4 regions of the Cellvibrio chitinivorans genome follow, and region 2 is predicted to be linked to each of the others. Evidence: predicted binding sites of a transcription regulator. Region 2 holds the regulator's gene; each other region holds the start of a gene.
The links. The regulator sigma-54, encoded in region 2, starts transcription at its own class of promoters, with help from an activator protein. The targets are predictions, from matches to a motif close to TGGCACANNNNTTGCNNT.

Region 1: the regulator sigma-54 is predicted to act here: its motif matches at 1,141-1,158, upstream of fliD (flagellar filament capping protein FliD).
Region 3: the regulator sigma-54 is predicted to act here: its motif matches at 803-820, upstream of glgC (glucose-1-phosphate adenylyltransferase).
Region 4: the regulator sigma-54 is predicted to act here: its motif matches at 997-1,014, upstream of SPL68_RS09230 (flagellar basal body-associated FliL family protein).

What each region holds. Positions count from the first base shown of each region.
Region 1 covers NZ_JAYKKN010000002.1:364,730-366,937, forward strand. Annotated here, with positions in the region: gene SPL68_RS08305 (CHASE domain-containing protein) at 1-990, shown strand, start outside; gene fliD (flagellar filament capping protein FliD) at 1,284-2,208, shown strand, end outside.
Region 2 covers NZ_JAYKKN010000005.1:8,849-11,056, forward strand. Annotated here, with positions in the region: gene SPL68_RS13840 (RNA polymerase factor sigma-54) at 135-1,793, shown strand; gene hpf (ribosome hibernation-promoting factor, HPF/YfiA family) at 1,969-2,208, shown strand, end outside.
Region 3 covers NZ_JAYKKN010000002.1:460,206-462,413, forward strand. Annotated here, with positions in the region: gene glgB (1,4-alpha-glucan branching protein GlgB) at 1-508, opposite strand, end outside; gene glgC (glucose-1-phosphate adenylyltransferase) at 887-2,152, shown strand; gene SPL68_RS08720 (glycoside hydrolase family 57 protein) at 2,145-2,208, shown strand, end outside.
Region 4 covers NZ_JAYKKN010000002.1:582,800-585,007, forward strand. Annotated here, with positions in the region: gene fliM (flagellar motor switch protein FliM) at 1-395, opposite strand, end outside; gene SPL68_RS09230 (flagellar basal body-associated FliL family protein) at 406-960, opposite strand; gene SPL68_RS09235 (flagellar hook-length control protein FliK) at 1,171-2,208, opposite strand, start outside.

The sequences.
Region 1 (2,208 bases), on a different contig from region 2:
GAGCAGGGGGCGATTCAACAGGCTAATCCAGCGGCGGCCAGTTTATTCAAGTATCCGCTTGAGCAGCTGTTTAGCTTGAATATCGCTGATTTGGTACCCGCGTTACGCCACAGTCTGAATGAGTATTCTGAACATTTGGCGACTGCCAATGTGCGCGAAATGCTGGGGCGTTGCAGCGATGGCAATGATTTGGAAATCGAGATGAGTGTAAGCCCGGTCGATATTCAAGAGCGAAAGCTCTTCACATTTATTATTCATGATGCCTCTGCGAAGCGGAGAGTCGAGCGATTAAAAGGTGAGTTTATCTCCACTGTAAGCCATGAGTTACGCACACCTCTGACGTCGATTAAGGGCGCACTCAGCATCGTTCTTAGTGGAAGCCTGGGTGAAATGGCCGATAAGATCCGCGATTTGCTGGTGATTGCCAATACCAATGTGGATCGGTTGGCGCGCTTGGTGAACGATATTCTCGATGTGGACAAACTGGAGTTCGGCAAAGTGCAGCTCAATCTGCGCCAGAGTGTGGTTTATCCGCTAGTGCAACAATCGATTGAGCAGAATCATGGATACGCTGATCGCTACGGCGTAAAACTGCAACTTGAGGTGCCAACTGAGGCGACGATGCAGGCGGTGGCAAATATCGACCCCGACCGCTTTTTGCAGGTTATGGCGAACCTAATCTCCAACGCCATCAAATTTTCCTATCTGGATGGTGTCGTAAGAATAGAAATGCGGTGCGATGAGCACTCCTTGACTATCACGGTTATCGACGAAGGGCAGGGTATCGCCGAGAATTTCCGCGCGCGTATTTTCCAGCGTTTCGCGCAAGTGGATTCGTCGGATACCCGCCGCCGTGATGGCACCGGCTTGGGGTTGAGTATCACCAAAGTGATTATTGAGCGGATGGGCGGCAGCATTGACTACAGCTCAATACTGGGCAAAGGCAGCCGCTTCTTTTTTACTTTGCCGATAGTGCAGTTGGCTAAATAAAAGAGGGTTTTTAATCTCCCCCAGCCCCTCTTTTTCAAAGAGGGGAGTTAGTTCCTCTCTATTAGCAGAACAGGGGGAGCAAAGGGGAGTTCGTTCCTCCCTTTGGCAAAGGGAGGTTAGGAGGGATTTAAATTGATTGGCTTACCCAATTGGCGCGCTTTGTGCTCTACCTAGGTTAAACGGCGTCAATCTCAAAAAAAGCGGCAAAACCGGCTAAAGTTTACCCATTGTTTGCCGCTAACCCTATGAGGTTGAAAACCGGCAAGCGGCAAATTGGGTGTTTGGAGGTATCTATGGCAGTAACCAGCGCTACTAATACGAATGGGTCGATTGGCTCAAGCATTATCAGTTCCTTGGGAACTGGCTCTGGTATTGACAGCAATAAGTTGGCCGATCAGCTCACTGAAGCCAGCACCATGGTGCAATCTCAACGCCTCGACGCTAAAAAAACCTTATTAGAAACCCAAATCTCTGATTACGGCTTACTGCGTAGCTCCTTGGCAAAGCTTGAAACAGCGGCTGCTGCTTTAGGTAGTGCTGATACCTTTAATGCCAAATCATTATCTGTTCCTGATACCAAGTTAATAGGCATCACCAAGCTGGACTCCAAAGCCGCAGCGGGTACTTATCAACTCAAAATTGAACAAATCGCCCAAGCTCAGTCGCTAAGCTCCTCTGTTGAATATGACTCTATGAGTAGCCCAATTGGCAAAGGCACCTTAACTATCCGTTTGGGTGATTGGGATGGGGGCACATTCAATGTTGATTCAAGCAAGACTGGCGGTGAAATCATTATCGATGACACCAACAACTCACTAAGCGGTTTGCGTGATGCGATCAATGCGGCTGATTTGGGTGTTACTGCCAGCATCGTTAGCGATGGCGGTAAGTTCAAATTACTGATGACATCCAGCACTGGCGCCAAAAACGAGATCGAAATTAGCGTAACCGAAGATGCCGGTAGCCCCGGCTTATCGAATTTCGCTTTCAATGGAAGCTCTGGTGGTATGGAGCAACTGCAAGAAGGTTTGGATGCCAAGGTGCGTATTAATGGTTTGTTGGTTAGCCGTGAATCAAACCATATCACCGATATTGTTGAAGGTATGGAGTTCGACCTTTTTGGCGCATCCACCACTGAAACAGTGAGCGTGACCATATCAGAAGACAAATCCACCGCCGAGCAAACTATTCGTGATTTCGTTACTGCTTACAACACCT
Region 2 (2,208 bases):
AACTTGACAAGTAACAATCTTTATTCATTAGGCACAAAGCTTGCTTAGCCGTATTGCTTGCGCGCCAAACCCTGACTAAACTCCACCTATCTGATGTTTTTCATCCTGCTTTATAAGGGTTTGTCGTTCACATAATGAAGCAATCTCTCCAGCTCAAACTCGGTCAACAGCTGACCATGACTCCCCAGTTGCAACAGGCTATTCGCCTTTTGCAATTATCGACATTGGACCTGCAACAAGAGATTCAGGAAGCGCTCGATTCCAATCCTATGCTGGAAGTCGAAGAGGGCTATGACTCTCCCAGCTCATCCACGGAATACGAAGGCAGCGAACAGGATCAGACGGATTACACGCGCCAATTGGAAATCGCCGCCGAAGCTGGAACCGACCACGGCACCGACTTTACCGCCAGCGAAAACTTCTCATCAGCTACTGACAACTACAACGAAAGCAATAACTACAACGACAGTGGCGACTCTTTTGGTGAAAGCGAAAGCTTCAGTGGCGATACCGAATCCTTTGGTGATAGCGATGTGTACGGCGAAGGCGACAGCTTCAGCGCCGACAGCGGTGACTGGAGCGACTCAATCCCAAGCGACCTGCCGGTAGATACCAGCTGGGATGATGTTTACCAAGCTTCTTCAAGCGGCAGCGGCAGTAATTACGACAACGAAGACAGCGATTTTGAAAGCCGTCGCGCCGCAACTGACTCCCTCTATGATCACTTGATGTGGCAACTGAATCTGACTCCCATGTCGGATCGCGACCGCATTCTGGCCATGGCCATTATTGATGCAGTAGAACCCAGCGGCATGCTCTCCATCAGCATCGAAGAAATCTTCGAAGGCATGGGCAGCGATTTGGAAGAGCTGGAGCTGGATGAAGTTGTTGCAGTACAAAAACTCCTGCAACAGTTTGACCCTTGCGGTGTGTGCAGCCAAAACCTGTCCGAGTGTCTGCTGGTGCAATTGCAGCAATTTGACCCCAAAACACCACTTCTAGACTCAGCCAAGCTGATCGTAAAACAGTATTTGCCGGTGCTTGGCAGCCGCGATTATCGCCAGTTAATGCGCCGCACCAAACTCAAAGAAGCAGAATTGAGTCAGGCGGTCGCGTTAATCCAAAGCTTAAACCCACGCCCGGGCGACATGATTGCCACCGGCGATACCGAATATGTCGTGCCCGATGTATTCGTGGAAAAGCGCGATGGCCGCTGGATTGTTGAGCTAAACCCGGATATCGCCCCGCGCTTACGGATCAATGCCGACTATGCCTCCATGGTCAAGCGTGCCGATTCCAGCAGCGACAACACCTTCCTGAAAGACAACCTACAAGAAGCGCGCTGGTTCCTGAAAAGCCTGCAAAGCCGTAACGAAACACTACTCAAAGTAGCGAGCTGCATCGTCGAAAAGCAGCGCGGCTTTTTGGATTACGGTCCCGAGGCGATGAAACCGCTGGTGCTGCACGATATTGCCGAAATTGTAGAAATGCACGAATCCACTATTTCGCGTGTGACCACCCAAAAATACATGCACACCCCACAGGGTATTTTTGAGCTGAAATACTTTTTCTCCAGCCATGTCAGCACCGATAGCGGCGGCGAGTGCTCATCCACGGCGATTCGCGCCATCATCAAAAAACTGGTGAGCGCCGAAAATCCCAAGAAGCCACTGAGCGATAGCAAAATTACTGATTTACTTGCGGAGCAAGGTATCCAGGTTGCGCGCCGCACCATCGCCAAGTATCGGGAATCGCTCAATATTCCACCGTCTAATGAACGCAAAACGATTTAATTAGCTCCCGTCAAATCACAACGGGAACTAAACATATGATTTCGGGTACGCAATGAGATAGCCCGTAGAAATCACAGGTTAGAACACCTATCAAAAGTTCGGATGAGAATGAATGGATGTATGCGAGGGTTGCGCAACCCGCAACCGTTTTTGTTTCTAGCGAGAGGAAGTTTCTATGCAAATAAATATCAGCGGTCACCACGTAGAAGTTACTGATTCGATGAGAGATTACGTTACCGGCAAGCTGGATCGACTGAACAATCACCACGACCGCATCACGAGCACCAATGTCATCTTCTCGGTAGACAAATTAATCCAAAAAGCTGAAGCCACTATTCATGTTAGCGGCAAAGATATATTTGCCGATGCAACTCATGAAGATCTGTATGCCGCAATTGATGCATTGGTCGATAAG
Region 3 (2,208 bases), on a different contig from region 2:
GACCGTCCCAATCATTGAAGTCGCCAACAACACTGATGCGCTCGGCATTGGGCGCCCAAGTGGCAAATAAAACTCCTTCAATGTCATCTACTGTGCGTGGGTGCGCGCCCAAATGTTGATAGATGTTCCAATGCTGCCCTTCGGCAAACAGGTGCATATCAATATCGCCCAATTGTGGTGCAAAAGAGTAGGGGTCAAACTCCGTGTGCTGATTATTGTGGCGGTCATACCACTGGACTAAATAGTGTTCGGGTAGGTTTTTGGCCAAACCGTACCATTCAAAAAAATCGGTGCCTTCGATTCGGGTCAGCGCAAGTAGTTGATCATTTACTAGTAAGGAGGCACTGCGTGCACCGGGTAAATAAACGCGAACAAAGGTATCTGCTGTCGTTGTGGTTTTCCCCTCCAAAGGGTGACGTCCAAGTACTTCAAAAGGATCATGGTGAGTAGCGGTAACAATGCGCAACATCTCATGGGATAAGGGATTGTCCTGTTTCACATTCAGCATTCAATTGATTCCTAAGTAATTATTCTGGCGTCAAATTTAACAAATCAATGATTATGCCCGATTTCGGGCTACATAAAATTGTCATACGGCCAAGCTCTACTAGCTTAGCTGTTGAAGCTCATTTTTCTTGCACCATTTTTTTGCAAAAAAATCGGCCTCATAAAACACATTTGCAGATTCGGTGCCAAATTTGTAACTACACTTGGTTTTGCATTTAAAACGAGCAGCTTCAAGTTGCGCAAATGCACCATAAACTGTTTGTGTTTCACTTGAGTTTTTTGTGTATCACTTTATTGGCACTGATATTGCTCCAGCTCAAGTATATCTGTAACACAATGTTCATCGTTCAGACACAATAGCCATAAGGAATACGTATTAATGAGTACACCATCTTCGGGTCGTTTTGTTAGTCGCCTTACGCGAGAAACCTTGGCAGTAATTCTTGCAGGTGGGCGTGGATCACGATTGCATCAACTAACAGACTGGCGTGCAAAACCAGCAGTACATTTCGGTGGCAAATTCCGCATTATCGATTTCCCTCTCTCTAACTGTGTTAACTCTGGCATTCGCCGTATCAGCGTATTAACCCAATACAAATCACACTCTCTGGATCGCCATGTGCAACGCGGATGGGGCTTTTTAGGTGGAGAGCTTGGCGAGTTCGTGGAGTTGTTGCCCGCACAACAGCGCTTGAGTGAATCCTGGTACGCAGGTACTGCCGATGCGGTGCTGCAAAACATCGACATTATTCGTCGACACAATCCTGAGTATGTATTAATTCTCGCAGGTGACCACGTTTATAAAATGGATTACGGCACCATGATTGCAGCGCACGTAGAACGTGGTGCAGACATCACTGTTGGCTGCATTGAAGTGCCGCTGGAAATTGCCAGTTCATTTGGCGTAATGGATATAGACACCGACTACAAAATCGTAAAATTCACTGAGAAGCCAGCAAATCCTGAGCCTACCCCCGGGAAGACGGATAAAGCACTCGCTTCTATGGGGATTTACGTTTTCAGCACTAAGGTATTGTTCCGCGAATTATTGAAAGATCGCGACAATCCGGATTCATCACACGACTTCGGAAAAGACATTATTCCATCAATGATTAAATCCCATCGTGTCACTGCATTTCCATTCCGCGATCCAGTGTCTGGTGGCGATGCTTACTGGCGCGATGTGGGCACTGTAGATTCGTTGTGGGAAGCCAATCTTGAATTAACCGGCATCACACCTGAATTGGATTTGTACGATGCAACCTGGCCAATCTGGACACACCAAGAGCAAGTTGCTCCCGCAAAGTTTGTTTTTAATGATGAAGGCCGCCGTGGTTATGCAGTCGATTCATTAATTGCTGGTGGTTGCATCATTTCCGGTTCAGCAATTAAACACTCGCTACTATTTCCCCGTGTGCGTGTGCACTCTTATTGTGAAATTGAAGATTCAGTTTTATTTCCAAGCGTAGAAGTAGGGCGTCGCTGCAAAATTCGCAAAGCATTAATTGATCGCCGCTGCAAAATCCCAGAGGGCACAGTCATTGGATATGATCTTGAAGCTGACAAAAAACGCTTCTTCGTTTCCCCCAAAGGCGTAGTGCTGGTTACTCCCGACATGCTAGGACAGGATGATATCAATGGCTAACAATGGCAAAACGAAGGTCGTATTTCTCTGGCATATGCATCAGCCCGATTATCGCG
Region 4 (2,208 bases), on a different contig from region 2:
TCGCCACCAAAAAAATTGTCTACCAATTTAAATACCAAGCGTGCATCAAGGATAATCAATGCTGTGCCGCGCAGCGGGCGGAATTTCACCATGTTCAAACTGGTGGGCACATAGAGCGTATGAACATACTCACCAAATTTTTGGATTTGCACGCCGCCGACCGACACATCCGCAGTTCTACGCAACAGGTTGAACATACTGATGCGGGTGTAACGAGCAAAACGCTCGTTAATCATTTCCAACGTAGGCATACGCCCACGCACAATACGATCCTGACTGGTGAGGTCATAATTCCTCACCGCGCCCGGTTCGACATCGCTCTCTGTGTCTATGTCACCGTCATCGACACCGTGCAGGAGCGCGTCAATTTCGTCTTGTGAAAGTAGATCTTGCACAGCGGTTTCCTTATTGCATTACAAAATTAGTAAACAACACTTGTTCAACATTGTTTGATGAAACCTTTTCCGCTTTGCCTTGAGCAGTCAGTGCTTCCTGCTCCTTTTGCAATTGATTGCGCACTACTGCCAAAGCTTCTTCACGCAGTTGTTCCTTGCCTTCAGGTGTTTGTAGTTCATCAAAGTTTTTTGCACTCAAGAGCATAACCAAACCATTACGAATCGCGGGCATATGCAGCTTGAGCAGCTCTTCCAATAAAGGGTCGCGATACAAAAGTGTGATCGCCGCTTGCAAATAACGCTGGCGCCCATTCACATTAAAATTGATAGTGAAGTTGGGCTTCATTTCATAATAAATCGCTGGCGCCAATGCGGTATGTTCGGGTTCTTTAGTTGCGCTTTCACCAGCAGGTTGCTCTGGCGACAAAAATTTCAAAGCCACAACTGTGCCGCCAATGGAAAGAATAATCAGCGCAACCGCTACACCGATCAGTAAAAACAATTTCTTTTTAGAACCAGAGCCGGCACTGCCTGCATCGTTTTTGGCTTTTGGGGCTGCCGCCATGTCAAAACTCCGTCATATTCGAAGGCTAAAAGGGGTTGAGCAATACCTATGCCAGCATCGCCTTGAAAGCTTAGCAGCGGATAAAAGGTTTGCGAAGAATATAATCGGGATTAGGGGAAATTCACGAGCAGAAACAAAGCAGTAGAGAATCTGATCAACACGATCAGATTCTCACTAAAAGCAGATAAAACAAACCGTTTCGAATGGATTTTATGCGTAATGATCAACAAGTCGGCTGGAAATGCTCTGACTGACAGCAACTGGCGTCAGCTCCTCTTCATCCAGTTCAGTATTACCGCTTTGTTGTTTCGAGGATTCACCTTGCTCACGCTGGGTGAAGGATTTATCCGATACATCAACATTCACCAGATTTAAGCCCTGCTCGGAAAACATTTCGCGCAGACGGTTTAATTGCTGATCCAAAGCTTCGCGTACCGCGGGATGAGGACTAGTAAAGGTAACGTTCGCCTGTTGATCTGGCGTCACAGTGACTTTGACCTGCATAGGGCCAAGCTCGGGCGGATCCAAACGAATTTCGGCAGCACTTACATTTTGCGCCGCAAGCCACAGCACCTTGTCACCCACAGCCTGACTCCACTGCGGGCTGCCCATAGCCACAGGCATACCGGTTTGCACTACAAAACCACGCGCAGCGGGCGCTTGCGCCTCTGTCAAACGAGCCAAACCCTCCACTACTGTTGCCGGTGCTTTGGTCAAATCAATCGCGGTATTTTTTGCATCTGCTGAGGCCATATTTGCCTCGGCAAGTTTATTTAATGCAGCTTTGGAATTCAGGAGTAAAAAGTCGGGGTTCTCGCCAGAGTCAGTCGAACCCAACACATTTGCTTCAGACTCAGCTGCGTCTGGATTTTCACCAGCTGCCAGCACATCATTCGCTGCCTGAGCTGCGGCCAGTAAACCTGAGCCGGCGCCATTAGATGCATTCACTTCCTGCCCTGCCCGTACAGATTCGCCCTTTATACCAGTCACACCAACCGATGTTGGCTTTAAGGGCGCAGCAAACTGTTGTACCCCAGCGAGCGCGGGATCGACCAGTTGATCAATTTCACTGCTAGCGTCATCTTCAGCGACCAATTGCTCGGCTAGCTCAGCTTCCAATTCATCAGTATTCTCAATTACTGCATCCAGCGATTCTTCTGCAGCCTCACCGGTTGCAAGTGAATTATCTGCATTGGATACCTGCGTGAGCTCGCCCTCTTCACCCGAAGCCACAACCTGTTGGTTATC